Regions from separate parts of the Clostridium sp. 'White wine YQ' genome, predicted to be linked through region 1. Evidence: a T-box and tRNA genes for the amino acid it is inferred to sense, from the RefSeq annotation. Region 1 holds a T-box; the other holds one or more tRNA genes.
The links. The T-box of region 1 lies ahead of serS (serine--tRNA ligase). A T-box ahead of a tRNA ligase gene usually reads a tRNA of that ligase, here a tRNA-Ser.

Region 1 (16,292 bases):
ATTGCATTTGTAAGTAAATTTTCAAAGGCTCTAACTAGTTTTCCAGAATCAGCATCTACTATTAATTTATCTTCTGAAAACCTAACTCTTGATTGCATTTTTGCATTTTTAAACTGATATTCAAAATATGCAACTACCTGCCCTAGTAACTCTACTAAATTTATTTCTTCTTTTTCTAAATTAATGGTATTGTTTTGCATTTTAGTAAGTTCAAATAAATCATTTATAAGTAAATTTAGTCCTTTGGCTTTCTCATAGGCTATGTTAGCATAGTATCTTAGTTTTAATTCATCCTTATATTTATCGCTATCAATAATTTCTAAGTATCCTATTATTGAAGTTAATGGAGTTCTTAAATCATGAGATACATTGGTTATTAAATCACTTTTAGTCTGTTGAGCTTTTCTTTCTTCAATTGTTATTTCCTTTAATTGCTTCGATATGCTGTTAATATTATTTACTAAATTTTTAAAATCCCCACTAGAATTAACTGTAATCAGTCTATCTAGATCTCCATTTGCCATTGTTTCTGTTTCATCTATTATAGCTGCTAAGCTCCTATTTTTTCTATAGGTTATAATAAAATAAGTTACTGCAAATACAATTATACCCAAAAATATTTTAGTATTTTCTCTAAACAAGATATATCTAAGATATGCCCATATATCCCAAATGCTAAGTTTACCTTCATTTGTTACGTTATTATACGATAAAATCACTATTTTTCTAGTTATTCCGTATATAATATATGTTATTAACGCCGATATACCAATATCAGCTAAGGATAATAAATAATGTTTATATAATCTACTATTTCTCAATTTTATATCCAACTCCCCATACAGTGTGAATTACTTTATTTCCTTCCATATTCTGCTCTAATTTATCCCTTAGCCTACTCATATGTACCATTACTGTATTATTAGACTGAAAGTATTTTTCTTTCCATACCTTTTCGAATATCTCTTCTGCGCTAAATACCCTTCCTCTATTAGTAGCTAAAAGATATAGGATTTCAAATTCTCTTGCTGTTAGTGATATTTCTTCTCCAGCTTCATTGGTTACCTTATGCTTACTCTTATCTATAATCATAGATTCAATTCTAATTATATCCTCTTCAGTCTGCATTTTAGCGTTAAAGAAATATGCTCTTCTAAGTAATGCTCTTACTCTAACAATTAGTTCTAAATGATTAAATGGCTTACAAACATAATCATCTGCACCAGTCATAATTCCTTGAATTCTATCCATATCTTCAACCTTCGCACTTAACATTAAAATTGGCATATTATATTTTTCTCTAACACGTTTGCATACCTCAAGTCCATCCATTCCAGGCATCATTATATCCAATACTAATAAATCTATTTTTTCTCTAATTAATATTTCTAAAGCCTCTACACCGTTACTTGCTTTAAGAACATTAAAACCTTCATTTGTAAGATTTATTTCTAATAAATTTCTTATTTCTTTTTCATCATCTACCACAAGAATATTGTTATTCATTTTACCCTCCAACTTTGATAATGTATAATTATTTTTCCAAATATTCTTCTAATGTAATTCCCTTATCATGAATATATTTAGCTGCATCTTTTCCAACATATCTAATATGCCATGGTTCATACTCAATACCTGTAATATATTTCTTTCCATAAGGATATCTTATTATAAATCCAAACTTATAACAATTCTTATCAAGCCAAATTGCTTCTTTTGTTCCCTTTACAAAGCTTTGCTTCTGATTTGTTACATCTATGCATAATCCGGTTTGATGTTCACTGGAACCTGGTCTTGCTACATATGAATCTGCTATGTTTTCTCCTTGTGATTTCACTCTGCTGTTATATGTGTTTTCCTGGGATTTATAAGATCTATATCCTGAATTACCAAGAAGGATTATGCCATCTTTTCTTGCTTCCTTAAATAATTCTTCTAGTGGCTCTTTAACAATCTTAGCAATGTGCTTTTCCTCATTACTTGTCCCTTGAACAAATGTTATATTTGGGATAGTTAAATCCTTAGGCTGAAAGTTTTTATCCAGTTCATTTTCTTCATTAACTAATACTAGTTTATCATCTTCAGTATTATTTTCTAGGGTTTCTACTTTATTTTCTTTACTAAAATTCGATACACTTTCCTTTATATCTGCACCTTTAGGATCTGATTCTTTATGCTCAAACATGTACCAAAACCCACAAATTATAATTACTAATACTATAAATCTTTTAATTACTTTTTTCATGTCTTACTCCTCTTTTTCTGAACTCGTATTTTCTAATGAATTCATTGTAGAAGAGAGACTTTACATCCCTTATAAGAAATTCTTACGAAATCTTAAGTTTGAAATAAATCAATAATCAAATAATAGCTCTTCCAAAATTGTCACAATATTCTTGAAATTTATAGTAAATTATTGAATATTATGGTAAAATATTTTAAACTACATAACATTACTAAAATTTATCATTTAATTTCATTCTCAACTTTTATCTGCTTAAATCAACGGTGTAGAAATTTGATTTTAGTAGGAGGATTTGGTATGAATTACACGGGATTTACCTAGTTTGTGAAATATACTTTTTTTCATAAGTTTATGAAAATTTTAGGAGGGTATGTAATGTTTAAAAAAGCTTTAAGACTATGTTTAGTTTTCGTATTTCTTTGTACAACCATGTTTAAAATTAATGTTCATGCAGCCGACTATACTTATGGTGTAGATGTCTCAGGTTCTACTGCTACAATATGGTTTAAATCTACTGTAAATACTTCCTGGGTTGATGTTCATTATAAAGTTAATTCAGGAGCTCAGCAAAATCTTAGAATGACTTATAATAGCAGTGCTTCAAGGTATGAGCAAACTGTTACAGTGGCATATGGTAATATCATCGATTACTCTTTCACTTATAACAATGGAACTCCTGCTTATGATACAAGCTGGTATAGTTATACTGTTGGCTCGTCTACTAATCCAACTACCGGAGTTACCTTCTATCAAGATATATCTTATGGTGGTGCATCAAAGACTTTAAGTTTAGGGAATTATACTCTATCACAGTTAAATGCAGCTGGAATCCCTGATAACTGGATGTCTTCATTAAAAATTCCAAGTGGATGGACTGTTGAAGTATATGATGGAGATAATTTTACTGGAACAAAATGGTCCTATACCTCAAGTTCAGATTGGGTTGGAACTGATGCAAATGATAAAATGACTTCTGTGAAGATTTACACAGGTTCCTCTTCTACTGAACCTCCACAAAAATCCGGATTTGTAACCCTACAAGTTAAGAATAATACCAATGGTAAATATTCAGATAATCAGATTTACTGGGCAATTGTTGGACAAGACCCTGTAACTAAGCAATTTGTTCATGTTGATTTAAATGGAAATCTTATTCCTATGTCACTAAGTGATAATGATGCAGCAGGTCACTTAACTAAAACTACCCCAGATGGTACTTTTAACTACACAAATTACTTCACCAAAGTGAGTGATCGAAATTATGCATTTGTTCCAAAAATGATAGGTGCAAGAATGTATATAAGCTATGGCGAGCCTCTTTATATAAGAATTAATCAAGCAGCTGACGGATTAATCGGCTATGCTGGACCTAACCTAGCAAACACATCAGACCCAAATAAAGGCATTATGTTTGAATGGTCTGAATTTGCATGGACTAGTAGTGGTTTTTGGATTAATAATACAAGAGTTGATCAATTCTGCTTCCCATATAATATACAATTAGTTGGCCAAAGTGGATATAATAGGACAAATGGTGATATTGGAACAAGAGCAGAACTTATGAGTGCTTTCCAGAATTTTGTACCAAATGAATTTAAGTCACTAGTTCATTCTGATAGAATTTATGCTCCCGCATCTGGGCTTGGTACTTTTGCAGCATCAAAAGCAAATGCTCACTATTTTGATAGTTATATTAATGATGTTTATAACTACTATACAACTCACGAATTAACCTTTAATTGTGACCGAGGAACTTATAGTGGTCATGTTGTAGGTACCGATTTTGTATTTAATAAAAATGGTGGAGCTTATAATCTTTATATCCATGGAAAACCTACGACTCAAGAAGTATTGTTAGGTAATGGTATATTAGATGGGGGAAATGATGATGAAAAAGCAATTAAGACTCAAATATGTGCAGCATTTAATAGACATGTAATGCTTGATCCTGCACATTGGAATAACTCAAGCTACTTCTATCAAGCAGCTCCTGCAAATTACTATGCAGCTTTTTGGCATCAACATTCTTATGAAAACAGAGCATATGGTTTCTGCTATGATGATGCATTTGACTTTAGTAGCACACTTCAAGTAACAGATCCTAAGTATGCAATAATTAATGTAGGCTGGTAATAAAATAAATGGACATTTTGTTTGTCATTTAAGACAAACAAAATGTCCTTCTTTATTCTTATAATTTTATTATTTAATTACAGTCATTCCACCCATATATGGTTGTAATGCAACTGGAATGTTTACTGAGCCATCTTCATTTAAGTTATTTTCTAAGAAAGCTATAAGCATTCTTGGTGGAGCAACTACTGTATTATTTAATGTGTGTGCAAAGTACTTACCATTATCACCATCTACACGTATTTTTAATCTACGTGCTTGAGCATCACCTAAGTTTGAACAACTTCCTACTTCAAAATATTTCTTTTGTCTTGGAGACCAAGCTTCTACGTCAACTGATTTAACCTTTAAGTCTGCTAAATCCCCTGAACAACATTCTAAAGTTCTAACTGGTATATCTAATGAACGGAATAAATCTACTGTATCCTTCCATAGCTTATCATACCACTTCATGCTGTCTTCTGGTTTACATACAACAATCATTTCTTGTTTTTCAAATTGGTGAATTCTATATACTCCTCTTTCTTCTATACCATGTGCTCCTTTTTCTTTTCTAAAGCAAGGAGAATAACTAGTTAAAGTATGAGGTAATGAACTTTCTGGTAATATTGTATCGATATATTTACCTATCATTGAATGCTCACTAGTACCGATTAAATATAAATCTTCTCCTTCAATCTTATACATCATTGCATCCATTTCAGCAAAACTCATAACACCAGTTACAACTTCGCTTCTAATCATGAAAGGTGGTATACAATATGTGAATCCTCTATCTATCATAAAATCTCTTGCGTAAGAAATTACTGCTGAGTGAAGTCTTGCTATATTACCCATTAAGTAATAGAATCCGCTTCCAGCAACCTTTCTTGCACTGTCTAAGTCTATTCCACTTAACTTTTCCATAATTTCAGTATGGTATGGAATTTCAAATTCTGGTACCTTTGGCTCTCCAAACTTTTCTAATTCTACATTTTCACTATCATCTTTTCCTATTGGAACACTTGGATCGATTATGTTTGGTATTACCATCATAATCTCTTTAACTTTTTTATCTAATTCACTTTCTTTCGTTGCAAGTTCAGCTAAGTGTTCAGATTCAGCATTAACTTTCTTCTTAAGTTCTTCTGCTTCCTCTCTCTTACCTTGTGCCATTAATCCGCCAATCTGCTTAGAAATCTTGTTTCTATCAGCTCTTAATGCCTCTGCCTCTTGCTTTGCATTTCTAAGCTCAATATCTAAAGCAATTACTTCATCAACTAATCCAAGTTTACTCTCTTGGAATTTATTTTTTATATTTTGCTTTACTATCTCTGGATTTTCTCTTACAAATTTTAAATCTAACATGCTCTTCCTCCTAAATAAAATATATAATAATTACTTTTGAAAAATAAAAAAACTCCATCCCATATAATAATGGGACGGAGATAATCCGCGTTGCCACCCAAATTGCTGGATAAAATTATAGCCAGCCGCTCAACAAAGTAGGATAAAGGGTACTAACCTTTCGATTCATCATCGACAGCTCCAAAAGTGGAAAGATTTAACCTTTCACCGATTCGCACCAACCATCGGCTCTCTTAAGAAATTTATAAATCGTAGTTTTTATCATCGCTGTTTATATTTCATTATGCTTAATTATATATTTTTTTATACTTAATTTCAAGTATAAACTAACTTTAGTTTTTTTAACCATAAATAAATTATAAAATACTTTAAATATTAATTGCCTATATTTAAACTTCACCTTATAATAAATTTTATTGAAATATAGTCGATATTATATATAGTACAAAAAAGCGTTGTTAATATTTGAAATTTTGACATAGAATAAAAAGTTTTACTTTTTAGATTTCATTTTACAATACATATAGAGGTGATTACATGAAAAAGATAATAACAGTTATTGGAGCAATTATTGAAAATGAAAATAATGAAATACTTTGTGCACTTAGATCGCCCAAGATGTCCCTTCCTAACCACTGGGAGTTTCCTTCAGGAAAGCTAGAAAAAGGAGAAGGATATAAGGAAGCAGTAGAAAGAGAAATAAAGGAGCAACTAAACTGCTCTATTGAATTTATAAATGTAGTTAAATATAACACTCAGGATTATCAGGATTTTATGATGACATTAGTTACAGTTAAATGTAAGCTAGTATCTGGAATTCCAATTTCCAAAGAACACTCTAAGCTTCTATGGTTAAATAAAGAATATTTACCTTCGTTAAAATGGATTAATGCAAATATTCCTACTGTTGATTTACTAGCAGTTCAGTAGCAATATAAATCTGTAAATTAAAAAGATAAAGCATCTCTGATTTCTTCAAAGTGATGCTTTATCTTAATGCCCAATCTTATCTACTTATATAGGTTTTTAGATAATTCTCTTAACCTCTCTTCATCTAATATAAATATTTTTTTATCCTCACATCTTATAATCGCTTTTTCTTCAAGTTCATTAAAGGTTCTACTTAAATGTCTATAGGTAGTACCTAAAAATTGAGCTATTTCCTTAAATGATGAGTTTAAAACTATATACTCTTTATTCTCTATATATTCAACCAAGTAGCTTGCTAACCTATTTATGAGGGGATATATGAAGTTATATGAGCTATTATTAATGGTTGCATCTAACTTTTCACTTAATGAATTAATTAGATGATGCAAAAAGTTTAAGTTATTATAGTACTCCTCTCGAAGAATCTTTGCAGGTATTGCTATTAAGTAGGCTTCTGATATGGTTTCTACATCACAGCGTATAGGAATATTTTCAAACAATTCAATATCACCAATGGTTTTAAGCGGGCTGTAGAACTTTAAAAACATAGATTTTCCATTCTCAAATAGATATGATATCTTAATTTTTCCTTCCACAAGTAAATAGTAGTACTCAAGTTTCTCTTGAGCTTCTAAAATTAATTCTCCATTTTCGTAAAAATGGAGTTCTGAATAATTAATTATATTTTCATCAAATAAATTTTCTATATCATATTTATTAAAATACTTCTCTATAAGGTTTTTATCATAAATTCTCTTCATAATTCCTCCAAAACAGGACACATGTCCTATTACAATTTATATAAATATGGTAACTTATGAATTACCACATGTAAAGCATGGTATAATTATAGAAACAACTTAAATGGAGGATACTATGAAATACGAAGTTATATTATTTGATGCAGATGATACTTTATTTGATTTTAAAAAATCTGAAAACAATGCTTTTAAAAACACAATGATTCAGTTTGATATAAACTATGATGAAGATTATCATTTAAAAGTGTATAAAGAAATTAACAAAGCCTTATGGGATGAATTCGAAAAGGGAAATATTACTCAAGAAAAACTAAAGATAGAAAGATTTAAAAGATTATCAGATAAAATAGGTGTTAAATTTGATGAATCTGAATTTGCTGATTCCTATGTAAAAAACTTAGCTAATGAATCCCATTTATATGAGGAAAGTATCCCTCTTGTAGAAGAACTTCACAAAAATTATAAACTTGTTATGGTTACTAATGGGCTTACTGATGTTCAAGATAGAAGAATTAGAAAATCTCCTATTGCGAAATATTTTGAAAATATCGTAATCTCTGAAGAAGTGAAAGCTTCAAAACCTGATTCTAAGATATTCGAAGTTGCTTTAAATTCTATAAAATATTTTGATAAGAGCAAAGTAATTATGATAGGTGATAGTTTAACTTCTGACATAAAGGGTGGATTAAACTTTGGAGTTGATACCTGTTGGTTTAATCCAGCTAAAACCAAAAATGTATCAAATATTAATCCTACTTATGAAATTACTACATTAAAGGATATTAAAAGAATACTTTAAAACAAAGAGGATGCTATGTTTGTCACGTACGACAAACACAGCATCCTTTAATTATTATTCTTGTGAAGCTTTCTTTCTTCTTAAAGTTACTCCACCTACTGTTGCCATTGCACCGATTAGCAATAAAATCGAAGCATCAATTGGTGAACCTGTCTTAGGAAGATCTGATGCAGCAGTGTCTTCAGTTTTTTCCTTTAAGTTAGCTATAGCATCTTGTAGAGCCTTTAATGCGACATCTACATCTGTCTGCTTAGCATCCTTATTGTCTAGAACTGTTTTTGCACTAGTTAAAGCATCTTGGAATGCCTTCCAGCTACTATCAGTATATTTTCCTTGTGATTTATCATTATTGTCATTATATAATTTTACTAATGCAGATCTATCTACAGTTACTACTGGTACTTCTGCTAAATTAGTTATAGCATCTTGTAGTGTCTTTAAGGCAGCATCTACATCTGCTTGCACTGCATCTTCGTTATCTAGAACTGTCTTTGCATTAGTTAATGCACCTTGGAATTCCTTCCAGCTGCTATCTGTATATTTTCCTTGTGATTTATCTTTATTGTCATTATATAATTTTTCTAGTACAGATTTATCAACTGGAGCTTTTGCTTGTAAATCTTTGATAGCTTTATCAAGTGAATTATAAGCATTTCCAAGAGTTGTTGCAGTTGCAGTATTATCGTTTAGAAGAGCCTTAATATCATTTAAAGCCTTTACTAATACTGACCAACTTTCTGGAGTATAGTCTTTTTTATTTAAAGCATTTGCTTTACCAACTAATGTTGGAATATAGAATCTCCAGTCTTCTACAGAATTTGTAGGCTCTGTCCCTTGCTTAGTATATTTTACTGGAGTTTCACCTTTTGTATCTAATAATGTTGCAATACCATTTTTGTATTCAAGAAGATTTTCTTTTGCATAGCCTTTTCCGCCTTTACCAGTGCTTGTTGCATTACCAGTTCCATTTACTATACTGTTAACTCCAACAAGTGGGCCATCTGAGGCACCTAATTCAACTATACATGCATCTTGAATAGTTACATTTTCTTTATTTGGAACTTCTATTGCATTATCCATAAAGATGCTTGCACCATTAGTATTAATGAATACATCATATACACCTAAACCAACAGCTAAGTGGTTATTAACCCTATTAGATACCTTATATGAAGCGTATCCTTTAACAGTACCATCATGACTCATCCATCCTTCTTGGGATTGTGGATCATATGGTGTTTCTGATTGATAGAAGTATAGACGACCATTTTCACCGTTCCATATTGTTTGGTATTCATTAAAATGTTCAACGAACATTCCATACATTGTAGCATTATTACCATTTACAACTAAACCATTTCTTGCAGTATTTCTATCCCAAGCAACACCTGCACCATGGTCTGCTCTCCATACCCAGAAGTGATCACCTATTACATCATTACTGTTAATTTCAACAGTTGTATCAACATTAACATTTACATCCTTAAATCCTCCAATACGGAAGTATAAGTCTGATAAGGATATTGGATTATTACTATGATCTTTATCGCTGCCTTTTTGACCAACTTGAAGCATATTTGTTGAGCTATAATATGCATCAAATAAAAGTCCAGCAACAATTACACCTGACTGGTCATCAACTAGCATTGCAGCCTTTTCATTTTTAGGTACAAGAGTTGCAAGTCCAGTTCCTAGAATGATTGTGTTAGCATTCTTTACATGAAGTGGTTCTGTTAATTCATATATACCAGGTGTAAAGAATAGGTTCTTTCCTGAATCTAATGCAGCATTTAGTGTTTCAGCTGTATCTACACCTTCTTTAGCAATATAGAACTTACTAATATCCAATGATTGGCCACTTCCCATATTGTCTTTTGACCAAGAAATTCCTGAACTATCTTTTTTAAGATCAGGTACAAATACCTTGTATTCTCCGTCATCACCTAAATATAGGAATGGTTTTTCTCTAACGATTGGGGTCTTATCAATTGTTGTATATGGATTCCCCGGATTCTTGTCCCAGTTACTCTTTGGAGCATTAGTATCTCCTTGGAATACTCCGTTCCAGTTTACTCCATACCATCCTCCAGTTAAATCACTATTTCTAGAGTACCATTGTTGTTGAGTGTATGAACCAACATTCTTTGAAAATGCACTATCTGCAACAAAGCCGCCACTTGCCCATCCATAATTCCAGTCAAATTGAGTAGTACGTTCAACATTCATTCTTCTAAGAGGTGCAGCTTGTGAAACTGCCCAAGGCATTTTGTCATCAGGGTTAACCTCTGCAGATACTGTAAAGTTTTCAGCAGTACGCCAGAATGTTTGTGTCGCATTATTATTTGGTAAGCATGCTGGAGTAGATAGATTTTGAATTTTTGTATCTAATGGTGTTTTTCCTAGTCCAGCTATTTGAGTGTAGAAACCAATATTTAATAATCCTGCATCATTATAGTTTCCTGGCTTAAAATATAAACCATAACGATTAGGAATGAATTGGCCTTGGAATGTTGTATTATCATGAATTGCATTTACTTCTTGTCCTATTGCATTCATATTATCATATTTAGCGTTATAGAAAATCATGTTATTTCCAAACATCTTAGTTTCTAATGAAGTGATATTTGAATAATCACTTGTACCATATTCATTAACTGAAGTTATCTTATAATAGTTTTCATACTTAGAAGCATTTGGATTTGTATCTATATAGCTTGCTTCTGTAGTTTCATCTATTTTTTCAAAGTTACCAAACTTTCCACCTGCACGATAAATTTCAAATTTGCTTACACTTGGATCAGCATTCCAAGTTAACTTGATATTATTACCGTCTTTAGCAATATCAAGACCTGAAGGTGGTGTGCTTGGACGACTTCCAGCAAGTGTAGTTACTGAGAATTCTGAGCTTTGTGCATAAGGACTTTGTCCATTAACTGTACGAACTACATAATAGTATTTAGTGTTAAATTGAAGTCCTGTATCTGTATAAGTTGTTTGTGCAGTTTCGTTACCTACTTTTGTGTATGGACCTCCTTGAGCTTCTGATCTCCAAATTTCATATCCACTAAAAATAGTGCCTTCTAATGCACTCCATGAAAGTGTTACAGAATTACCTTCTATCTTTGACATAGTAATCTTGCTTACTTTTTTAGGGGTTGATGTTGTGTGAATAATGAATTTTTCGTTATCTGTAGGCGCACTAGTTAAAGTTCCTGGAGCCATCTTCCCGTCACTAACTGTGATATATTTCCATCCTTCTGTTTGTTTAAAAGCAACAGTACCGTCCCCTTGAGGTACAACTTGAACGGATTCCCATCCCCCAATTTGCATATCTCCTACTTGTCTAACAAAATTATTGCTTCCAGTCCATAATGTGTTTTTATTAGATTTGAAGTTAACAGTAGCATTGTTCTGGAAAGAACCATATCCTAATTTAAATATAGCGTTCTCTGGAACATTTGCTCTATCACTAGGCATTGGAGTTTTTACATCAATAGGGTTGCCTGCGACCCCATCCACTGTTACGATATTGTGTGTAGCTACATGCTCGATATAAATATCTGTAGCTACTTGATCTTCTTCTGGTGGACATGTTGGTTCTACTATGAAGAATTTTTCTGCGTCAGTAACTGCTTCAGAATCAGTAGTCACTAATTTTCCTTCATCATTTACAGAAACAAACTTATGGAAGTTACCATCTTTCATCGTAAAACTTCCATCTGATAATTGTTCTAGTGTAAATGATTCCCATCCATCAACTGTAGTTTTCTTTGGATTGCTATTAGTTATAGCATTTAGTCCATTTACAGTCTCTGACTTAAGCATATTCCATTGGTTACCCACCGATGAAAAGCTTACTAAGTTTGAATTAGTATTAGATTTTAACATTTTGAATAGAGCTTTAGCAGCTAGGTTATTACCATTCTTATCTTGGATATCCGCATTAGCTGTAACTGGATCTGCACTACTTCCAGTAATCTGAACAGCTTTTCCTGTTTTTGCAGACACAATATAAGAATATTGATCATTTGGTGTATAACCATTTTCACCTGCAGCAAATGCAACACTTGGGAAACTCATTACTAATACGCTAACCGCTAACAGTGTTGAAAAAACTTTTTTAAACATTCCTCTATCCTTCCCCCTTCTATTATTTTGTAGTTTTTACATATAATGTAAATTACCCAATACAATGTTATATTTCTTTTTATGTTTATGTCAATAAAAAAAATCCTCTATTTACATACCTGAAACTACATTATTCCTTAATTCCTCGTAATTTTATCTGACACTTTATTACAATCAAAAAAGACGTTTTGCTTATTACACAAGCAAAAACGCCCTTTTGAGAATTTCTTATATAAATGCCTAATTCATTATGTTGACAACATCAAATTCCATTTCATTGGCTTTTTCTACAAAACTTTTACCACCTATATGAATAGAATAAACATGTTTTCTGTATTTTCTAAGAATTATTTTTCCTATAACTCTTAATGAAGCGTCAAAATTTCATAACCCACCTTCTTTTCCAGAGTCACTTATATCAAGCAACCCTTCTGGGTAAGGAGTCCAGATGCTTTGATTTATTAAATAGTCTTCTTCATATTTTATAACATATGATCTAATAAGATTTACAAGCACACTTAGATGTATCTTCTCTTCTCGGTATTTATCAAAAGTACTTAAAATAAACTCTTTTTCCTTTGAAGAAATCTCATCAGAAAAGTGCCCAAATATTTTCATTAAGGTGTTAATGTAACTTGTATACCTAGGTACTCTTCTAAAAGTCAATCCAAGATGTTCTCTATATTCATTCATTATTTCTTCTATATTTTTATTCTCATGATTTGCTAGAATTCTCCCCATAACTTTTTGTTCTTTTTGATTATATGCCATAAAAAGAAATTTATTATGAGAATGAAACTTAAGTAATTCCTCAATTGATTCACTTTCAATAACCCTACGAAACTCATACATTGTGTATACTTTAGTTAAAAAATGTTCCCTTATTTTTAAGTTTTTTAACCTTCCCTCTTCTTCAATAGCTAAATAAGGATATTTATCCATAGCCTTTGCTGCAAATATTCCTGCTCCCTTTATTGTTCCTACCGACTTCACCGTTCCTAAGTATATTTTTACGTCTTTTATTCCGCATGACGGGGATTTACCTTTAAGTATAAAGCCGTCAATATCTTTAATTGAATCTAAAAATCTTGATGAATAAGTCTCCATAACTTCAGTAAATACTTTTTCCGTTGTAGGTTGAAAAAGTTCAATTTTATCCTTCTCCTTTACCAATCTTAAGGATTCCCTAGGTGTTCCAAGTCCAATTTCAACTTCTGGGCAAACAGTAATATAATTAACATAATCCTTAAGCTTATCTACAAATTTATCATTATAACTCTGCCCATTATAGCGACATTTACTGAACCCTAAACATCTGCTTACTACTAATTGTGGTTGATTCCAATCCTCCATAAGCTTCCTCCTATATAAAAATACTAATAATTATTATAATATTTAAATTAATCTTATGTTAGGGGGATTGTTATATGGTACAAAAACCATTCTAGTAGAATACCTATATATAAAAATAATTTAAAGGATAAATAATGAACATTAATAAAAATATATTAATATATTTCCCGAATTGGGGTGCAACACAAGCGGTTCACAATTACATACAAGTTGGTCAAATTCCTTGGGATAAAGTTACTACTATTTGCCATGCCTTCTTTGAAGTAGATAATAAATATAAATTAAATAGCATAGACAGATATTTGGATTTTCATAAATCTTTTCCTCATTCTAATGGACTTAAAGGACATTTGGGAGAATATAAGTACTATAAAAATCTTTATCCCAACGTAAAAGTTTTAATTTCAGTAGGTGGTTGGACTAGAGGTCATAACTTTCATTCCATGTCACTAAATTCTAAAAATAGATGTGTTTTTATTAATAGTATTATTGATTTTCTTAAGAGATACCCTTTTATTGATGGGATAGATATTGATTGGGAATTCCCAGGAATAGATAGAAAGCCAAACCCTAAAATAGCAGATGATAAAGGATGTCCAGGTGGACCTGAAGATAGGACAAATTATACTTTGCTTTTAAAAGAAATACGTGAATCCTTTGATTTAAATAATATGTCTACAAAGCTTCTTACTGCTGCTGTTCCAGCTGAATATGATCTATTATTTTATCAAGAACCCCAAAAATACAATAAATATTTAAATTTCTTAAATGTCATGTCCTATAATTTTCATACAGCAAAAGAAAAAATAACTAATCACCACTCACCACTTTATGAGAATCCTGCTGATCCATCACCAATTTATCCAATTGATATTAAAAATAGATATAACTCAGATGCAGCAATGAAAACTTATAGAGATATCTATAAGGTTCCTTCATACAAGTTAAATCTTGGTATACCACTTTATTCAATAGGTTGGAAAGGCGTATTAAATACTACTGGTGCTCATCCTGGACTATTTGCTCCAGCTATTGGGCCTGCCATAGGAACATGGGACAATCCTAAAGCTCCTAATGGCAAATTTCCATACTATGAACTTAGAAAAATAGAATCTGCCCCTGGTTTCTTGAAATATAGAGATCCCTATTCCATGGTTCCCTACTTATACAATGATATAAGTGGAATAATGTTTTCATATGAAGATGAAAAGTCCTTAAAAATAAAATGTGACTATGTTATTTATAATAATTATGGAGGAATTTTTGTATGGGATATTTCCGGAGATGTAATTAATGACTTTCCCATGATATCGATAATAAACGATAATTTAAACCATTGAGATATAACTAGTTCTCATGAATATTTAGAAAACTACTCATTTGGGGAATACTACTACTATATTAAATTAATCCGAAAGGAGAAACTAAGATGAATGATACTAATTCCCCAATCATCCCATTCCTTACCTTTAGCGGTAATGCTGATGAAGCAATGAATTTCTATGTTTCTATATTTCCTGATTCTAAAATTTTAGAACTTACAAGAGTAGGCGAAAATGTGAAAGGCGAAGAAGGGGGCGTGCTTCATGGATCTTTTGAAATTAAGGGGCAGCGATTTATGGCAATGGACGTAGATAAATCTTATCATCCTGATTTCACATGGGCTATGTCATTATATATAGATTGTGTTGACGAGATGGAGTTTAATTCACTTTTTAAAAGTCTTTCCCATGGTGGAAAAGTACTTATGAGGCCTGAGTCGGTACTTACTTTAATGAGCGTAGCTTGGGTTACTGATAGATTTGGAGTAACCTGGCAGCTTGTACTAAAATAATAGATAAAAAGGAGAATTTCCTTGCCATTATAGCTAAGGAATCCTCCTTATAATTAACCTATTTTATAGCATTTCTTTTGATAATTCTAAGAAAGCTTTTAATGCTGGTGAAATCCATTTATCTTTGTGATAGATTACTTGGGATACTATACCAAAGTCATTAATCGCCCAATTTAATTTTACTAGTCTTCCTTGGGCTAGCTCCTCCTCTACTGCAACTCTAGGAAGCAAACTTATTCCAAGCCCGCTCATTGTAAATTGTTTAATTGCCTGAACACTTCCTGTTTCCAAAATCAGATTAGGTTTTATATTATAACTCCCTAGCATATTTTCAAATACAGCTCTATAACTGCATCCAACTTCTGTTAATATTAGCTGTTCATTTTCAATATCCTTCGGGTACACAACTTCTTTATTTATTAGTTTGTGACCTGGAGCTGTTAATAATAACATTTCTTCATTAGAAACTATTTCAGTAACAAAATCACTTCCATCAATTTTGGTTCCAAGTGAAAAAGCTACATCTATTATATTATCCCTTAAAAAATGTCTAAATTCAGAACAGCTTCCAAACTTTAATGATATTTCAACCTGAGGATAAAGGCTTCTATATTCCTTTAGTATTTCCGGAAGTCTTAGCACACAAAGAGACTCTGCAGCCCCTATTGTTAGTACCCCACTTGGCACAGAATCGTTAGTAATAACATCTTTTATTTCTGCTGACATTTTTAGCATCTGCTTTGCGTATGGTAATAGTTTTTT
Region 2 (16,292 bases), on a different contig from region 1:
TTGGGAGATTTCAAGCAATTTAAGTGCTTTGTCAGGTCAGCAGAGCACTAATGAAGGGTTATATCTTCTTACAAGTTTACCAGGAGAAAATAAGCAGCAAATGATGCTTTTTGATTATTTCAATGTAAAAAATAAACCTAATATGGTATCAATGATTAGTGTAAAGATGGATGAGAGTGATTATGGAAAAATTACTTTATTTAAGTTCCCAGCAGATAAAACTATTTATGGACCTTATTTATTTAAAAATCAAATTTTACAGGACCCAGATATATCTAAGGAATTATCTTTATGGGAAGGAAAAGGTTCAAAAGTCGAATATGGTGAGACAGTAATACTCCCAGTAGAAGAATCTTTACTATATTTGCTTCCTATATATTTAAAGGCAGATGTGGATAAAACTATACCTGAGATGAAAAAGATAATTTTATCAGATGGTAAAAGAATAGTTATAGAAGATAATATAGAAAATGGATTAAAGAAGCTTTTTGATTATAAAGGACAGACAAGTAAAATAGAAAAAATAAATGAAAATAGTCAGCTAACAAAGGAAATAAAAGAATTGTATAATAAAGCTATGGATGCACAAACAAAAGGAAATTGGGCTGAATATGGAGAATATATTAAAAAGCTTGGTGAAGATATAAATAAGCTTAAAGAATAAGTGTGATATAATTAAATAGATAATGAAATAAAGTACGTTGAGGTTAAAAAAATGGATTATGATATATTAATACTAGGTGGTGGAATTATTGGTTGTTCCATTGCCTATGAACTTTCAAAATATAATCTGAATATAGCATTAATTGAAAAAGATTATGATATTGCAGATGATTTATCCTTTATTAATACAGCTATAATTTATGATGGAGCTGAATGTTCAAATGATTTAATGTCATCCCTAGAGAATATGGGAAATAGCTTAATTGAGGAAGTAGCAACTAAATTTAATGTTCCATTTAAAAGAATAGGATCAATTAGAATAGCACAAACAGATGTTGCAGTTGATAAGCTATATAAAATGTATGATAGAGCTAAAAGAAGAGGAATAAAGGATATACATCTTATAGATGAAGAGCATATAAAAGAAGTCGAACCTAACTTAAATATTCCTGTGAAAAAGGCATTGTATTCTCAAAATACAGCAGTAATAAGTCCTTATGATTTAGCTTTAGCCTATGCAGAAGTGGCAGCTGATAATGGAGTAATATTTAGATTAGAGGAAGATGTAGTAGATATTAAAAAGCTGTCTAAGGGTTTTAGAGTAACTACAAGCAAGAATAAGTTCACGTGCAAAGTTGTTGTTAATACAATACCTGGAGAACAATATAACTTAAATCCTACAAATGAGAAAGAAACTAAAATTGATAAGAAATTATATTATCTTTTAGTAGATGATAGTTTTAAAGAATGTAATGATACACTAGTAATTAATGAAAGAGAAGAGAGTAACGGGTTTGTATTTCAAACACCAACACTTTCATTAGGAACATTAGTTGCTGTAAAGAGTGATGTAGCATTATCCTATGAAGAACTTATAAAAACCTCAAATAGTATATTACCTAACTTAAGTAAGAGGGATATAAATTACATGTTTTCTGATGAGTTTAATGTAGACTCAATGTTAATCGATGAAAGTGAAATATCAAAGGGATACATTAATGTTACAGGTGATCATTATGGAGAAGTAACAATAGCTCCTGCTCTGTCTCAAATACTTTGTGAGTCGTTAGTTAATAATTTAAAATGTACTTTAAAGAGGGATTTTATAGATAAGAGAAGAGAGTACTTTAGATTTAGAGAATTATCAGATGAGCAAAAGAATGAGTTAATTAAAATAGATGATAGATATGGTAATGTAGTTTGCCTGTGCAATACTATTACTGAAGGAGAAATTGTTGATGCAATAAGAAGACCATTAGGTGCTAGAACAGTTGAAGGAATTAAAAGAAGAACAGGTGCTACTTTTGGAAACTGTCATGGATCTTATTGTATAGATAAGGTTATAAATATATTAGCAAGGGAAATGGATAAAAAACTTACCGATATTGTTGAGGATTCAAAAAATTCTAATCTTCTGGTATCAAGAATAAAAGAATTTGATGAGGTTTAGTGAGGATTTATAAATGGGAAGGAAAGATATTTTTACAAGTGTTGTAAGAACAAAAGATAATAGCAAGCATAAATTAATTCCAGTAAGAAGTAGCGAAGAAATAGATATAGAGTTATGGCAAGAATTATCTAAGATGCTTAGCAGAATTTATGCAAATACACCGATAAAGTGTGGAGATGTAATATGCTCTAATATCTTAAATACAGGAATTGATATCATATGTACTAAAAGTATAAAAAAAGAAATTTAGTTATAATATAAGATTATCGTTAAGATAATCTTTTTTTTATGTAATTTATTCTACAATCCAAAGTCTGATAATATTTATTTAAATATGTATTATAAATATTTTGGAATGGAGGTAAGAATGGAGTATTTGTTTAGCAATGAAAATAGCATATTTAAGCAAGTACAAAAACAAAAAACGCTACCAATTATATTAGTATTATTGATACCAATTTTTATTGAAGTAATAAGTGAATTTCTTTCAATAGTTATAGCACATAAATTTATTTTAGGTAAATTTATTCTGGCTGATATTAATCCAATTTATTTACTAATTAGTAGAGTCATTGTAATAGGGTTGTATATAATACTAGTTTTATTTATTGAAAAGCGGAAGATTCAAGAGATTGGATTTAAAATAAATAAAGGATTCTTTAATAGATATTTGTTTGGAATACTTATTGGTTTATTAATGATGAGCGTTATTACTGTAATAATAGTTATGTCAGGAAATGCACAAATATATAAAGGTAAATTATCATCAAAATTAATACCATCATTCATTATTCTTATATTTGCTTGGCTCATTCAGGGCGCATCAGAAGAAGTAATGATGAGAGGATATATGATGCCTGTTATTGGGAAGAAGTATAATGTGTTAATTGCCATTATAATAACCTCATGTTATTTTGCATTTCTGCACTTAGCTAATAATGGGATAGATAGGCTTTCAATAATAAATCTTATTCTTTTTGGTATCTTTGCAGCATTTTATACAATTTATACTGAGGATATTTGGGGTATATGTGCTATACATAGTGCTTGGAATATGGCCCAAGGAAATTTATATGGTTTTTTAGTAAGTGGAAATCCAATAATGGTGGGCAGTATCTTTAATACCCTTAGTAATACTAAAAATATAATAAATGGTGCAGCCTTTGGCCCCGAAGGAGGGTTAGTTGTTACAATAGTACTAATTATATCTATTTTAATAGTTACATTTCTAGCTAAAAAGAAACATAAAACAATTTAAATAAAAAATAGATAAAATGTTGTTGACAATTGATAAGGTGCTTGATATAATACTAATTGTTCTGATAAACGGAGAGATGGTCGAGTTGGTTTAAGGCACCGGTCTTGAAAACCGGCGTACCTTCACGGGTACCTAGGGTTCGAATCCCTATCTCTCCGCCATTTTTTTATATAAAAATAATTATTTTAGCCTGGAGAAGTACTCAAGTGGCTAAAGAGGCGCCCCTGCTAAGGGTGTAGGTCGGGCAACCGGCGCGCGGGTTCAAATCCCGCCTTCTCCGCCAAAACATCTAGATTAAATCTAGGTGTTTTTTTGATTATGTATATAATTACAAATAGCTATTGACTATTTAAGAATAGGTTGATATAATAAATTTTGTGTTAATTAGGAGAGATGGTCGAGTTGGTTTAAGGCACCGGTCTTGAAAACCGGCGTACCTTCACGGGTACCTAGGGTTCGAATCCCTATCTCTCCGCCATTTTTTTATATAAAAATAATTATTTTAGCCTGGAGAAGTACTCAAGTGGCTAAAGAGGCGCCCCTGCTAAGGGTGTAGGTCGGGCAACCGGCGCGCGGGTTCAAATCCCGCCTTCTCCGCCAAAACATCTAGATTAAATCTAGGTGTTTTTTTGATTATGTATATAATTACAAATAGCTATTGACTATTTAAGAATAGGTTGATATAATAAATTTTGTGTTAATTAGGAGAGATGGTCGAGTTGGTTTAAGGCACCGGTCTTGAAAACCGGCGTACCTTCACGGGTACCTAGGGTTCGAATCCCTATCTCTCCGCCATTTTTATAAAAATAATTATTTTTAGCCTGGAGAAGTACTCAAGTGGCTAAAGAGGCGCCCCTGCTAAGGGTGTAGGTCGGGCAACCGGCGCGCGGGTTCAAATCCCGCCTTCTCCGCCAAAACATCTAGATTAAATCTAGGTGTTTTTTTGATTATGTATATAATTACAAATAGCTATTGACTATTTAAGAATAGGTTGATATAATAAATTTTGTGTTAATTAGGAGAGATGGTCGAGTTGGTTTAAGGCACCGGTCTTGAAAACCGGCGTACCTTCACGGGTACCTAGGGTTCGAATCCCTATCTCTCCGCCATTTTTATAAAAATAATTATTTTTAGCCTGGAGAAGTACTCAAGTGGCTAAAGAGGCGCCCCTGCTAAGGGTGTAGGTCGGGCAACCGGCGCGCGGGTTCAAATCCCGCCTTCTCCGCCAAAATAGAACGATATAATCGTTCTATTTTTTTTTGTCTAAAACATAATATAGTAGTATATAATAATTATAGATTACTTATTTTGACAGGGGGTAAGTTAAGATGTTGAAGGGTGCAATGGTATATCTAAAAGCTATTGAAAGGAAGGATATGAACATAATATATAATATTTGTTCAGAAGAAGAGGTAAGATTATATGATGGTGGTGGAATGGAACTACCCCCATATAAGGATATAATGAAGAATTTTGATAAGTTCATGACTATTGAAAGAAAAAGTCTTACAATAATAAATGAAAAAGGTGTAATAATAGGATACATTAGTTATAAAGAACTTCAAAATACAGTTGGAGTATATGATATAGGAATAACCATTGGGAGCAGATTTTGGGGAAGAGGTTATGGAAAGGATTCTGTAAGAACATTAATTAAATATTTATTTGAGACTCAATCAGCTCATAGAATTGAATTAGAGGTAGTGGCTAACAATGAAAGAGCTATTAATTGTTATAGGGCATGTGGATTTATAGAGGAAGGTAGAAAAAGAGAAAAGTATTATAATAATGAAAAATATTATGATACATTAGTGATGAGTATATTAAAAAAGGAGTATAGAAGTCATTAAGATTAGCGAAAAAGCCGATTTTAATGGCTTTTTCTAAATTAAAAAATAAATTTTGAAAACGTATTGACTAAGCTTGTACGTACAACTATAATGTAAATATAAAGAACTTGTACGTATAGGTATTAAATGATAATGTTTACTAAAATTTATCAGGTTACAAAAATATTGTGGGGGGAATAACAATCATGGGAAAATTCAAAAGTGACGCAGAGCAATTACTTAAGTTAGTTGGTGGAAAATTAAACATATCAGCAGTAACCCATTGTGCAACACGAATGCGCTTTGTACTTGCTGATCCAAAGGTAGCTGATGTTAAGGCTATAGAGGCACTTAAGAGTGTTAAAGGTACATTTACACAAGCAGGTCAATTCCAAGTAATAATAGGAAATGAGGTTCCAACATTCTATAATGAATTTGTAGCTGTTGCTGGAATTGATGGAGTTAGTAAAGATGAAGTAAAGGCTGCAGCAAAAGGTAATATGAGCTTTATTCAAAGACTACTTGCAGGACTAGCAGAAATCTTCACACCACTTATACCAGCATTGGTAGTTGGAGGTTTGATATTAGGTTTCCGTAATGTAATTGGAGATATTAAATTATTAGAACATGGGACAAAGACTATAGTAGAAGTATCTCAATTCTGGGCAGGAGTACATTCATTCTTATGGTTAATTGGTGAAGCAATATTTCATTTCTTACCAGTAGGTATAACATGGTCTATTTCTAAGAAAATGGGCACAACTCAAATTTTAGGTATTATATTAGGTATTACATTAGTTTCACCTCAATTATTAAATGCATATGGAGTAGCAGGCGCAAAAGAAATTCCATTTTGGGATTTTGGATTTGCTAAAGTTCAAATGATAGGTTATCAAGCTCAGGTTATACCAGCAATGTTAGCAGGATTCTTATTAGCGTTCTTAGAGACAAGATTACGTAAGGTAGTTCCAGAATATATATCAATGATAGTAGTACCATTCTTTGCATTGGTTCCTACAGTATTGATTGCACATACAATTTTAGGACCAATAGGCTGGAAGATAGGATCAGCAATCTCATTTGTTGTTTATACAGGTTTAACTTCAAGCTTAAAATGGTTATTTGCAGCACTTTTTGGTTTTGCTTATGCACCATTAGTTATTACTGGATTACATCACATGACCAATGCAATAGACATGCAACTTGTAGCTGAATTTGGCGGAACAAACTTATGGCCAATGATTGCATTATCTAATATTGCACAAGGTTCAGCAGTTTTAGGTATGATATTTGTAAATAGAAAAGATGAGGATGAAAAACAAGTATCAATACCAGCATGTATATCATGTTATCTAGGAGTAACTGAACCAGCAATGTTTGGTATTAACTTAAAATATGTATATCCATTCTTATGTGCAATGACAGGATCTGCACTTGCAGCAGTTGTTTCTGTTGGATCTGGAGTAATGGCTAACTCTATAGGTGTTGGAGGACTTCCAGGAATACTATCAATAAAACCTCAATTTATGGCAGTGTTTGCAATATCAATGTTAATTGCAATAGTAGTTCCATTTGTATTAACAGTATTTATAAGTAAAAGAAAAGCAGCAGCAGTATTAGCAGGAAACGAAGTAGCAGCTAAATAAGATAAATAATATTAACGGGGTTAATCTAAAGACCTTATCATTAATGGTTTTTGAATTGACCTCGTTAAGAAATTTATGACATTGTAAAGAGGGGATGTTTTATATGAAGGATTTCAAGAAAAGTGTAGTCTATCAAATTTATCCAAAATCCTTTAGTGATTCAAATGGAGATGGTTTTGGAGATATAAAAGGTGTAACTGATAGATTGGACTATTTGCAGAATTTAGGAGTAGATTATATATGGCTAACACCTTTTTTCATATCTCCTCAAAGGGATAATGGTTATGATGTAGCAGATTATAAAAATATAGATCCAAGATTCGGAACTATGGAGGATTTTGAGGAGCTTGCATCAGAAGCTAAAAAAAGAAACATAGATATAATGTTAGATATGGTATTTAATCATACTTCTACTGAACATGAATGGTTTAAGAAAGCCATAAGTGGAGATAAGAAATATAAAGACTACTACATTTTTAAAGCACCAGTCAATGGGCAAGAACCAACGAATTGGATTTCAAAATTTGGTGGTTCTGCATGGCAGTATGTAGAAAAGTTTGATGAATATTATTTACATCTTTATGATAAAACTCAAGCTGATTTAAACTGGGAAAATCCAGAGGTAAGAAATGAAATATATGATATAGCTAATTACTGGATTGAAAAAGGAGTGAAAGGCTTTAGACTTGATGTTGTTAATCTATTATCTAAACCAGAAGTACTTGAAAATGATTATGAAGGTGATGGACGAAGATTCTATACTGATGGACCTAAAATACATGAGTATTTAAAGGAATTAAATAGAGAAAGCTTCGGTAAGCATAGAGATGTATTAACTGTTGGAGAAATGTCATCAACATCAATTGATAATTGTATTAAATATTCAAATCCAAAGGAAGAAGAACTATCCATGGTATTTAATTTTCACCACTTAAAGGTTGATTATAAAGATGGTGAGAAATGGACACTAATGGACTTTGATTTCTTTGAGTTAAAAAATTTGCTTAACACTTGGCAAATAGGAATGGAAGAAGGAGATGGGTGGAACGCGCTTTTTTGGTGTAACCATGACCAACCGCGTATAGTTTCTAGATTTGGAGATGATAAAAAGTATCCAAAAGAATCTGCTAAGATGTTAGCAACTACCCTACATATGCTAAGAGGGACTCCTTATATTTACCAAGGTGAAGAGGTCGGAATGACTAATGCTTATTTCGATAATATTGATGATTACAGAGATGTAGAATCGATAAACTATTATAATATTTTAAAGAGTAATGGTAAAAGTGAAGAAGAAATTATTAAGATTCTTCAAGCTAAATCAAGAGATAACTCTAGAACGCCAATGCAATGGAATGATGATAAATATTGTGGTTTTACAAAAGGGCTTCCGTGGATACCAATAGGAAAAAATAAAACCATAAATGTTGAAGCTGCACTTAGGGATGAAAGTTCGGTATATTATCATTATAAGAAGTTAATAGAATTAAGAAAAAGTTATGATATCATAGCTTACGGAAGTTATGAACCTTTATTATTAGATAATGATAGAGTCTTTGCCTATACAAGGAGTTATAAAAATCAACTTTTAGTTGTATTAAGTAATTTTTATGATAAAGAAATAGCAATGGATTTAAGCAAAGAGTTAGACATAGAAGGATATAATACTAAAAATATATTGATATCTAATTATAAGGATTCAATATTAGAAATGAATAGTATATTACTTAGACCTTATGAATCAGTAGCATACCTTCTTGAGAAGTAGAAGAGTACATGATAAAATATTTATGGTGATTGAAAATGAATAGTAAATATTTTACATTGTATAATAAAATTGTTGAAGAAATTGAAAATGGGACTTTGGATCATGGTTCAAAACTACCCTCAGAAAGTGAATATATGGATAAATTTAATATATCTAGGGATACGGTAAGAAAGGCTCTAAACATGTTAGAGCAGAATGGATATATTAATAAGGTAAAGGGTAAAGGATCTTTTGTGCTAGATATTAATAGACACAATTTTTCAGTGTCTGGATTGATTAGTTTTAAGGAAATGTCTGAAAAAATGGGTGAAAAAACTAGAACATATGTAAAAGAACTTGAACTTATAGATGGAGATGATTTCCTTAGAAAGAAACTTAACACTGAGGATAAGATTTGGAAAGTCTTTAGAGTAAGAGAAATAGGTAATAAAAGAATAATATTAGATAAAGATTATTTAAATAGTGCCTATGTAGATGAATTAACTAAGGAAATATGTGAAGACTCCATATATAATTATTTAGAAAATGAATTAGGTCTTAAAATTGGATTTGCTAAAAAAGAGATAACAGTTCAGCCATGCTCAGATGAAGATAGAAAGTATCTTAATGTAAAAGGATTTGATATGATGGTTGTAGTAGATACTGTAGTGTATTTACAAGATGGAACATTATTTCAATATACGCAATCAAGACATAGACCAGATAAGTTTAAGTTTGTAGATTTTGCTAGAAGAAACTATTAAATAAATATTATTTATATTTATGAGAATATTAGGGTGTATCGAAATTATTTTGATACGCCCTGTTTTTTATATATAATTAGAATATAATGTAGAGGAATTATTTAAAAGGAGAGACGCTTATGGGCATTAAGTTTATATATGGAAGAGCTGGAGTTGGTAAGAGCTATTTTTGTCTTCAATCTATTAAAAAGAGAATTGATGAAAAAAAAGAAGGAAAATTTATATTAATAGTACCAGAGCAATTTACTTTTAGAACTGAAAGTAATCTTCTTAAGTTTGCCACAGAAAAAGCTTTGTTACAAACTGAAGTGTTGAGCTTCAAGAGAATGGCCCATAGAGTATTTTCAGAGTGTGGCGGAGCTTCAATCATTAAGATAAATGAGTCTGGAAGAAGTATGATAATATATAAGGTTCTCCAGGAATTAGATAAAGAATTAAAGATATTCAATAAAGTCTCAAAACAAAATGGATTTATTGAGGTAATATCAACACTAATAACTGAATTTAAGAAATATAATGTAACTCCAGAAATACTAGAGGATTTATCAAAGTCCTTAGAGGAAAAGGATACAGAACTAAAATACAAACTTGAGGATTTAAAACTGATATATTCAAAGTTTGATACTTATCTGCATGAGAATTACATTGATAGTGATGATGAGCTTACAATGCTTTCAGAGAAGTTATCTGGGTGCACTATATATGATAAAACAGAGATTTGGATAGATGAGTTTACAACATTTACTCCTCAACAATATGAAGTAATAAAGATATTAGCTAAGAAAGCCAAGAATGTTTACATAACTTTAGTTGGAGAGCAATGGAATAACTTAGATGATATTGATAATACTGATTTATTTAACGTAACAAAGAATACTGAAAAGAGAATTCTTAGATTAATGGAGGAGAATAGAATTCCTTTTGATGGAGTAATTGACTTAAATAATGGAGTTCCGTATAGATTAAGAAATTCGGAAGAGTTAGCTCATTTAGAGAGATACTTTTATTCATATCCTTTTAAGGCATACTCAAAAGAAAATAAAGATTTAACAATATATAAAGCAGCTAATAGTTATGAAGAGGTTGAAGAAATTGCTAAAAATATTAAAGAATTAGTTAGAGATAAAGGATATAGATATAAGGATATTTCTTTAGTGTGTAGGAATATTGAGGACTATGAGAAAATAACTGCTGTTATATTTAATGAATATGAAATTCCATATTATATTGATAAGAAAAAAGATATATTAAATAATCCATTTGTTATTTTAATTACATCATTATTTGAACTACAAAATAAAAATTGGAATTATGAGAGTATGTTTAAATATCTAAAAACAGGATTAACAGGCATAGATAAAAGCTACATTGATATAATAGAAAACTATGTATTAGCTAATGGAATTAAGAAGGCTAATTGGCTTTCAGAAGATGAATGGGAGTACTATCCATTAAGCTTTGGAGAAACCACTGAGGAAGATCTCAAAATGAAGGTATTAATTAATGAGATAAGAGATGAGATAAGAACGCCTTTAATTAATTTCTATAAAAAAACTAATGGGAAAAGGACAGTTAGAGAATTTTGCGAAGGAGTTTATGATTTTCTAATAGAAATTAAAGCAATAGATACAGTGAAAAGCTGGATAGATAAGTTTTCAGAAAGAGGACTTAAGGAAAGGGAAAAAGAATATTCACAAATTGTTTCAATAGTAATGGAGGTTTTAGATCAAGCGGTTCAAGTTATGTCCCAGGAAAAGATGGATCTAAAGAAGTTCTCTATAATCATTAATGGAGGATTTGAAAAATATGAGCTAGGATTAATACCATTATCATTAGATGAAGTTACAATAGGGGATATTGCAAGGGTTAGAAGTAAGGAAGTTAAGATATTATTTTTAGTTGGAGTAAATGATGGAGTTATACCTGCTGCTATAAAAGATGAGGGAATATTATCTGATAAAGATAGAGATACCATGAAAAATAGAGGTATTCCACTAGCTTCTGACACAAAAGCTAAAGCATTCGAAGAGCAATTATTAGTGTATACTGCATTATCATTTGCTAGTGAAAAGTTAATAATTAGTTATCCTATGGCTGATTTTGAAGGAAAATCCCTTAGAGCATCCATAATAATACCTAGACTTAAAAAGATTTTTCCAAAGCTTATTGAAGAAAGTGATATTAGTAGAAATCAAGAAAAATATAATAAAGTTATATCTCCAACACCAACCTTCAATAATATGATAGAGGCTTTAAGAAGAAATTACGATGATGAAGAAGTAGAGGAATATTGGGGTGAGGTTTATAATTGGTATAAAAATCATGAAGAATGGCATCAAAAAGCCCAAAACGTTGAGAGAGCTTTATCGTATACCAATATGGAAGATAACATAGATGAAGACAAGGTTAGAAAACTATATTCCACTAGAAATGGAAGAATGATGTTTTCTGTTTCAAGGCTAGAGAAATATGCCCAATGTCCTTTTTCTTACTATGTTCAATATGGCCTAAAGGCAAAGGATAGAAAAATATATGAATTTTCAGCTCCAGATTTAGGATCATTTATGCATGAAATTTTAGATGGTTTTACCAATTACGTTAAAAATGAAAAGCTTAATTGGAGCGAATTGAATAAGGAAAGATGCAAACAAATAGTTTCTATTTTAGTTGATAAGAAATTAGAAGAAAATCAAGGGTTTATATTAAATAGTTCAAAAAGATATAAGTATTTTACAGATAGATTTAAGAGAATTTTATCAAAATCAGTTTCAGCAGTTTCAGAGCACATGAAAAGAAGTACCTTTGAAATATATAAAAATGAGTTTGAATTCTCAAGCTTTAAGGATGCAGAGCCAATAAAAATAAAGGTGAATGATGGAGAAGAGGTTTTCTTAGTAGGTAGAGTAGATAGGGTTGATGTGGCTGAAATAGATGGAGAAAGTTATATAAGAGTCATAGACTATAAGTCTGGAAGTAAAAAATTTGATTTAACTAAACTTTATCATGGGCTGCAAATTCAGCTTTTAGTATACTTAGATGCATTGATTAAAAACTCTAAATACTTTTTAAATAAAAACACTTTGCCTGGAGCTATTTTATACTTTAGAATAGATGATCCACTAATTTCAGTTGATAAAAGAATAACTGAAGAAGAAATAGAGAAGAAAGTATTATCTTCATTTAAGATGGATGGGTTAGTTTTAAAGGATCCTAAGATAATTAAAGCTATGGATGATGATCCAGGACTATACTCAGTAGTTATTCCAGCAGGAATAAAGAAGGATGGAGAGGTATCATCAAGTAGTTCAGTAGCGACAGAAGAGCAATTTGAGGTTTTAAGAAATTATGTTAACCATAAAATTAAAGAGTTATGTTCAGAAATGCTTAAAGGAAATATAAAGATAAATCCAGCAAAGGAAAGTACATTTACTTATTGCGAGTTTTGTGACTATTCATCAGTATGTCAGTTCGATCCTAACCTTAAAGATAACAAGTATAAGTTAATTAAGCTTAAAAAGAAGGATGAGGTTTGGGAAGATATGAATAAGGTGATTAATTCAGAAGAGAAAGGAGGGGAATAGAAATGGCAACAAAGTGGACCAGTGAGCAACTTATGGCTATTGATACTAGAGGATGTAATTTATTAGTTGCAGCAGCAGCAGGTTCAGGGAAGACTGCTGTACTAGTTGAAAGAATAATAAAGATTATTACCGATAAAGAAAATCCAGTGGATATAGATAGACTACTAGTTGTTACTTTTACATCTGCAGCAGCAGGAGAAATGAGAGAAAGAATAGCAGATGCTATTTCAAAGGAATTAGAAAAAGATCCTAATTCTAAGATATTACAGAAGCAGCTTACATTGCTAAGTAGAGCTAATATAACTACAATGCATTCTTTCTGTTTAGATGTAATAAGAAATAATTTTCATGAAATAGATTTAGATCCATCCTTTAGAATTAGTGATGAAACAGAAGGAACATTAATGAAGCTTGAGGCTATTACTGAAATATTTGAAGAGCTTTATGAGGCAGAAAACAAGGAATTTTTAAACTTACTAGATGCTTATGGTGGAGGAAAAGATGATAAAAGACTTCAGGATTTAGCACTAAATCTATATGAATTTTCTATGAGTGGACCATGGCCTGAAAAGTGGCTAAATGAAAAGGCAGAAGAATTTAACATAACTAGCGAAGAGGAACTAGAAAATTCTAGCTGGATAAGAGTATTAAAGGAATCAATTAGTACAGAATTACAAGGAGTAATTAGGAATTTAGAAACAGCTTTAGATTTAGCAGAAAATTCTTCAGGTTTAGAGCCTTATGGAGAAAACCTTAGGGAAGATATATCACTTATAAGGGATATAAGTGAAAAGTTATATTCTGCGAGTTTAGAAGAATTATATAGAGCAATTAGTTCCGTAGAATTTTCTAAACTTAAGAGAGTGTTAGCAAAAAATGTTGAGGAGCCAAAAGTTCAAGAGAGAATAAAGAAGGTAAGAGATGAGGCTAAAAAGTCCATGGGGGCTATTTCTCAAGAAATATTTAACGCCCCTCCAAAGGATATAATTAGTGACTTAAGAATTACTTATCCGTTAATGAAATCTTTGACTAAACTAGTTATTAAATTTAAAAATACTTATGAGGAAAAGAAAAGAGAAAGAGGAATATTAGACTTTAATGATTTAGAGCATCTTTGTTTAAAAATACTCATAAATGAAGAAACAGAATCAGTAGTACCATCACAAGTAGCACTAGGCTTTAGAGAAAAGTTTGACGAAGTATTAGTTGATGAATATCAAGATTCTAATAATGTTCAAGAAACTATAGTATCACTAGTATCAAGGAAAGAACTTGAAAATCCAAACTTATTTATGGTTGGAGATGTTAAGCAGAGTATTTATAGATTTAGGCAGGCGAAACCAGAATTATTCTTACAGAAGTATAACAGCTATTCTACTGAAGAAGGAAGTAAAAACAGAAAAATAATGCTTTATAAAAATTTCAGAAGTAGGGAAGAAGTAATAAGTGGAGTAAATTTTGTATTTAAGGAACTCATGTCTGAAACACTAGGGGAATTAGAATATACTGAAGAAGAAGCTCTAAATCTAGGGGCATCCTATCCAGAAGCAGATATAGAAGAGGCTATAATTGGTGGTGCTCTTGAACTTCATATAGGAGAAAAATCTCCAGAAGAGGCTCAAGAGGTTGAAGAAGAAAATGAAGCTACAGAGGAAGAGGATGAAGATTTAACAGGTGTACAATTAGAAGCAAGAATAGTGGGGAAAAGAATAAAGGAACTTATGACAGCTAAAGATGATAAAGCTTTCATGGTTATGGATAAGACTACGGGAACTTATAGAAAAGTTAGGTTTAAGGATATAGTAATTCTCTTAAGAGCAACTAAAAATTGGTCAACTGTGTTTTCGGAAGAATTAGGGGCTTTAGGAATACCTGTATATTCTGATACAGGTACAGGGTATTTTGAAACTATAGAAATAAGAACTATATTATCACTATTACAAATTATAGATAATCCACTTCAAGATGTACCTATGCTTGCATCCTTAAGAAGTCCTATTTTCTCATTTAATGCAAATGAATTAGGAGAACTAAGAATACTTGGAGAAAATAAATATTTTTATGAAACTATTCAAGATATAGTGGAAGATAGAATAACTGTATCTGAAGAATTCAAGGAAAAGTGTAATTATTTTATCACAAGCTTAAGTAAGTGGAGAAAAAGGGCTGCATATACGCCTATAGATGAATTCATATGGTATCTTTATATGGACACATCTTATTATGGATTTGTAGGGGCTATGCCAAATGGAGCTCAAAGGCAGGCTAACTTGAAGATTTTATTCCAAAGGGCAAAGCAATTTGAAACTACAAGTTTTAAGGGGTTATTTAATTTTATAAACTTTATTCATAAGCTAAGAAAGTCTTCAGGAGATATGGGAAGTGCAAAGATACTTGGTGAAAATGAAGATGTAGTTAGAATAATGAGTATTCATAAAAGTAAGGGTTTAGAGTTCCCAGTTGTATTTTTAAGTGGTATAGGAAAGAAATTTAATCTGATGGATTTAAATAAAGAGGTTATGTTCCACGATGAATTAGGATTAGGACCACAAGTTATAGATTTAGAAAATAGGATAACATATCCGTCCATAGCTAAGAATGCTATTAAGAGAAAAATTCTTTTAGAAACCTTATCAGAAGAAATGAGGATACTTTATGTTGCATTAACTAGAGCAAAGGAAAAGTTGATTTTAACAGGATCAGTAAGTAATTTTGAAAAAGCAGCGGAAAAATGGAATTCTTCAGCATCAATGGGTGATGAAAAGATACCAGCAGCTGAATTAATAAAGAAGAGAAGCTTTTTAGATTGGATTGGGATAGCTCTTTGCAGACATAAGGATGGAGAGATGATAAGAGGTTCTAACGAAGTTTATAAAATAATTGATGGTGATAAATCTAAATGGAACATTAAATTGTGGATAAAATCTCAGCTTGTTGGGGATGAAATTTCAACTGATGTGGATAAAACAGAAGAAAAAGAATTATTTGTAGATAAGGAAATAAATAAAGTAGATGAAGAGATTGAAAGAAGATTAGGATTTAAGTATGAATTTATAGAATCTTCAATGCTGCCATCGAACATATCCGTGTCAGAACTAAAGAAAAGAGCTTATAGTGAAATAATTGAAGAAGTTTCTCAAGATTTATTTAAAACTGACTTTATAGCTAAACCTAAGTTCTTACAAGAAGAAAGAGGATTATCTGCAGCAGAGAGAGGGACCGTTATTCATTTTTTCATGCAAAAACTTGATTTATTAAAAGGTAATACTTTTGGTGAAATAAAAGAACAGTTAGAGGAGCTTGTATCAAGAGAGTTATTAAGAGAAGATGAGGCAAAGGTAATAAATATAAATA

Region 2: it encodes a tRNA-Ser, which carries the amino acid that the T-box ahead of serS (serine--tRNA ligase) is inferred to sense. The anticodon was not compared.

Annotation. Positions count from the first base shown of each region.
Region 1 covers NZ_JAQYUU010000001.1:1,827,640-1,843,931, forward strand. The annotation lists gene PTZ02_RS09205 (sensor histidine kinase) at 1-821, opposite strand, end outside; gene PTZ02_RS09210 (response regulator transcription factor) at 811-1,506, opposite strand; gene PTZ02_RS09215 (M15 family metallopeptidase) at 1,535-2,245, opposite strand; gene PTZ02_RS09220 (glycoside hydrolase family 64 protein) at 2,621-4,378, shown strand; gene serS (serine--tRNA ligase) at 4,448-5,725, opposite strand; T-box leader at 5,793-5,999, opposite strand; gene PTZ02_RS09230 ((deoxy)nucleoside triphosphate pyrophosphohydrolase) at 6,263-6,655, shown strand; gene PTZ02_RS09235 (Crp/Fnr family transcriptional regulator) at 6,736-7,416, opposite strand; gene PTZ02_RS09240 (YjjG family noncanonical pyrimidine nucleotidase) at 7,532-8,215, shown strand; gene PTZ02_RS09245 (fibronectin type III domain-containing protein) at 8,270-12,343, opposite strand; gene PTZ02_RS09250 (YbgA family protein) at 12,728-13,696, opposite strand; gene PTZ02_RS09255 (glycoside hydrolase family 18 protein) at 13,831-15,036, shown strand; gene PTZ02_RS09260 (VOC family protein) at 15,126-15,530, shown strand; gene PTZ02_RS09265 (LysR family transcriptional regulator) at 15,594-16,292, opposite strand, start outside.
Region 2 covers NZ_JAQYUU010000009.1:3,620-19,911, forward strand. The annotation lists gene PTZ02_RS17300 (UPF0182 family protein) at 1-664, shown strand, start outside; gene PTZ02_RS17305 (NAD(P)/FAD-dependent oxidoreductase) at 716-2,113, shown strand; gene PTZ02_RS17310 (DUF1667 domain-containing protein) at 2,127-2,363, shown strand; gene PTZ02_RS17315 (CPBP family intramembrane glutamic endopeptidase) at 2,481-3,371, shown strand; tRNA gene PTZ02_RS17320 (tRNA-Ser) at 3,442-3,532, shown strand; tRNA gene PTZ02_RS17325 (tRNA-Ser) at 3,564-3,654, shown strand; tRNA gene PTZ02_RS17330 (tRNA-Ser) at 3,759-3,849, shown strand; tRNA gene PTZ02_RS17335 (tRNA-Ser) at 3,881-3,971, shown strand; tRNA gene PTZ02_RS17340 (tRNA-Ser) at 4,076-4,166, shown strand; tRNA gene PTZ02_RS17345 (tRNA-Ser) at 4,195-4,285, shown strand; tRNA gene PTZ02_RS17350 (tRNA-Ser) at 4,390-4,480, shown strand; tRNA gene PTZ02_RS17355 (tRNA-Ser) at 4,509-4,599, shown strand; gene PTZ02_RS17360 (GNAT family N-acetyltransferase) at 4,700-5,221, shown strand; gene treP (PTS system trehalose-specific EIIBC component) at 5,407-6,846, shown strand; gene treC (alpha,alpha-phosphotrehalase) at 6,950-8,614, shown strand; gene treR (trehalose operon repressor) at 8,650-9,357, shown strand; gene addB (helicase-exonuclease AddAB subunit AddB) at 9,477-12,938, shown strand; gene addA (helicase-exonuclease AddAB subunit AddA) at 12,941-16,292, shown strand, end outside.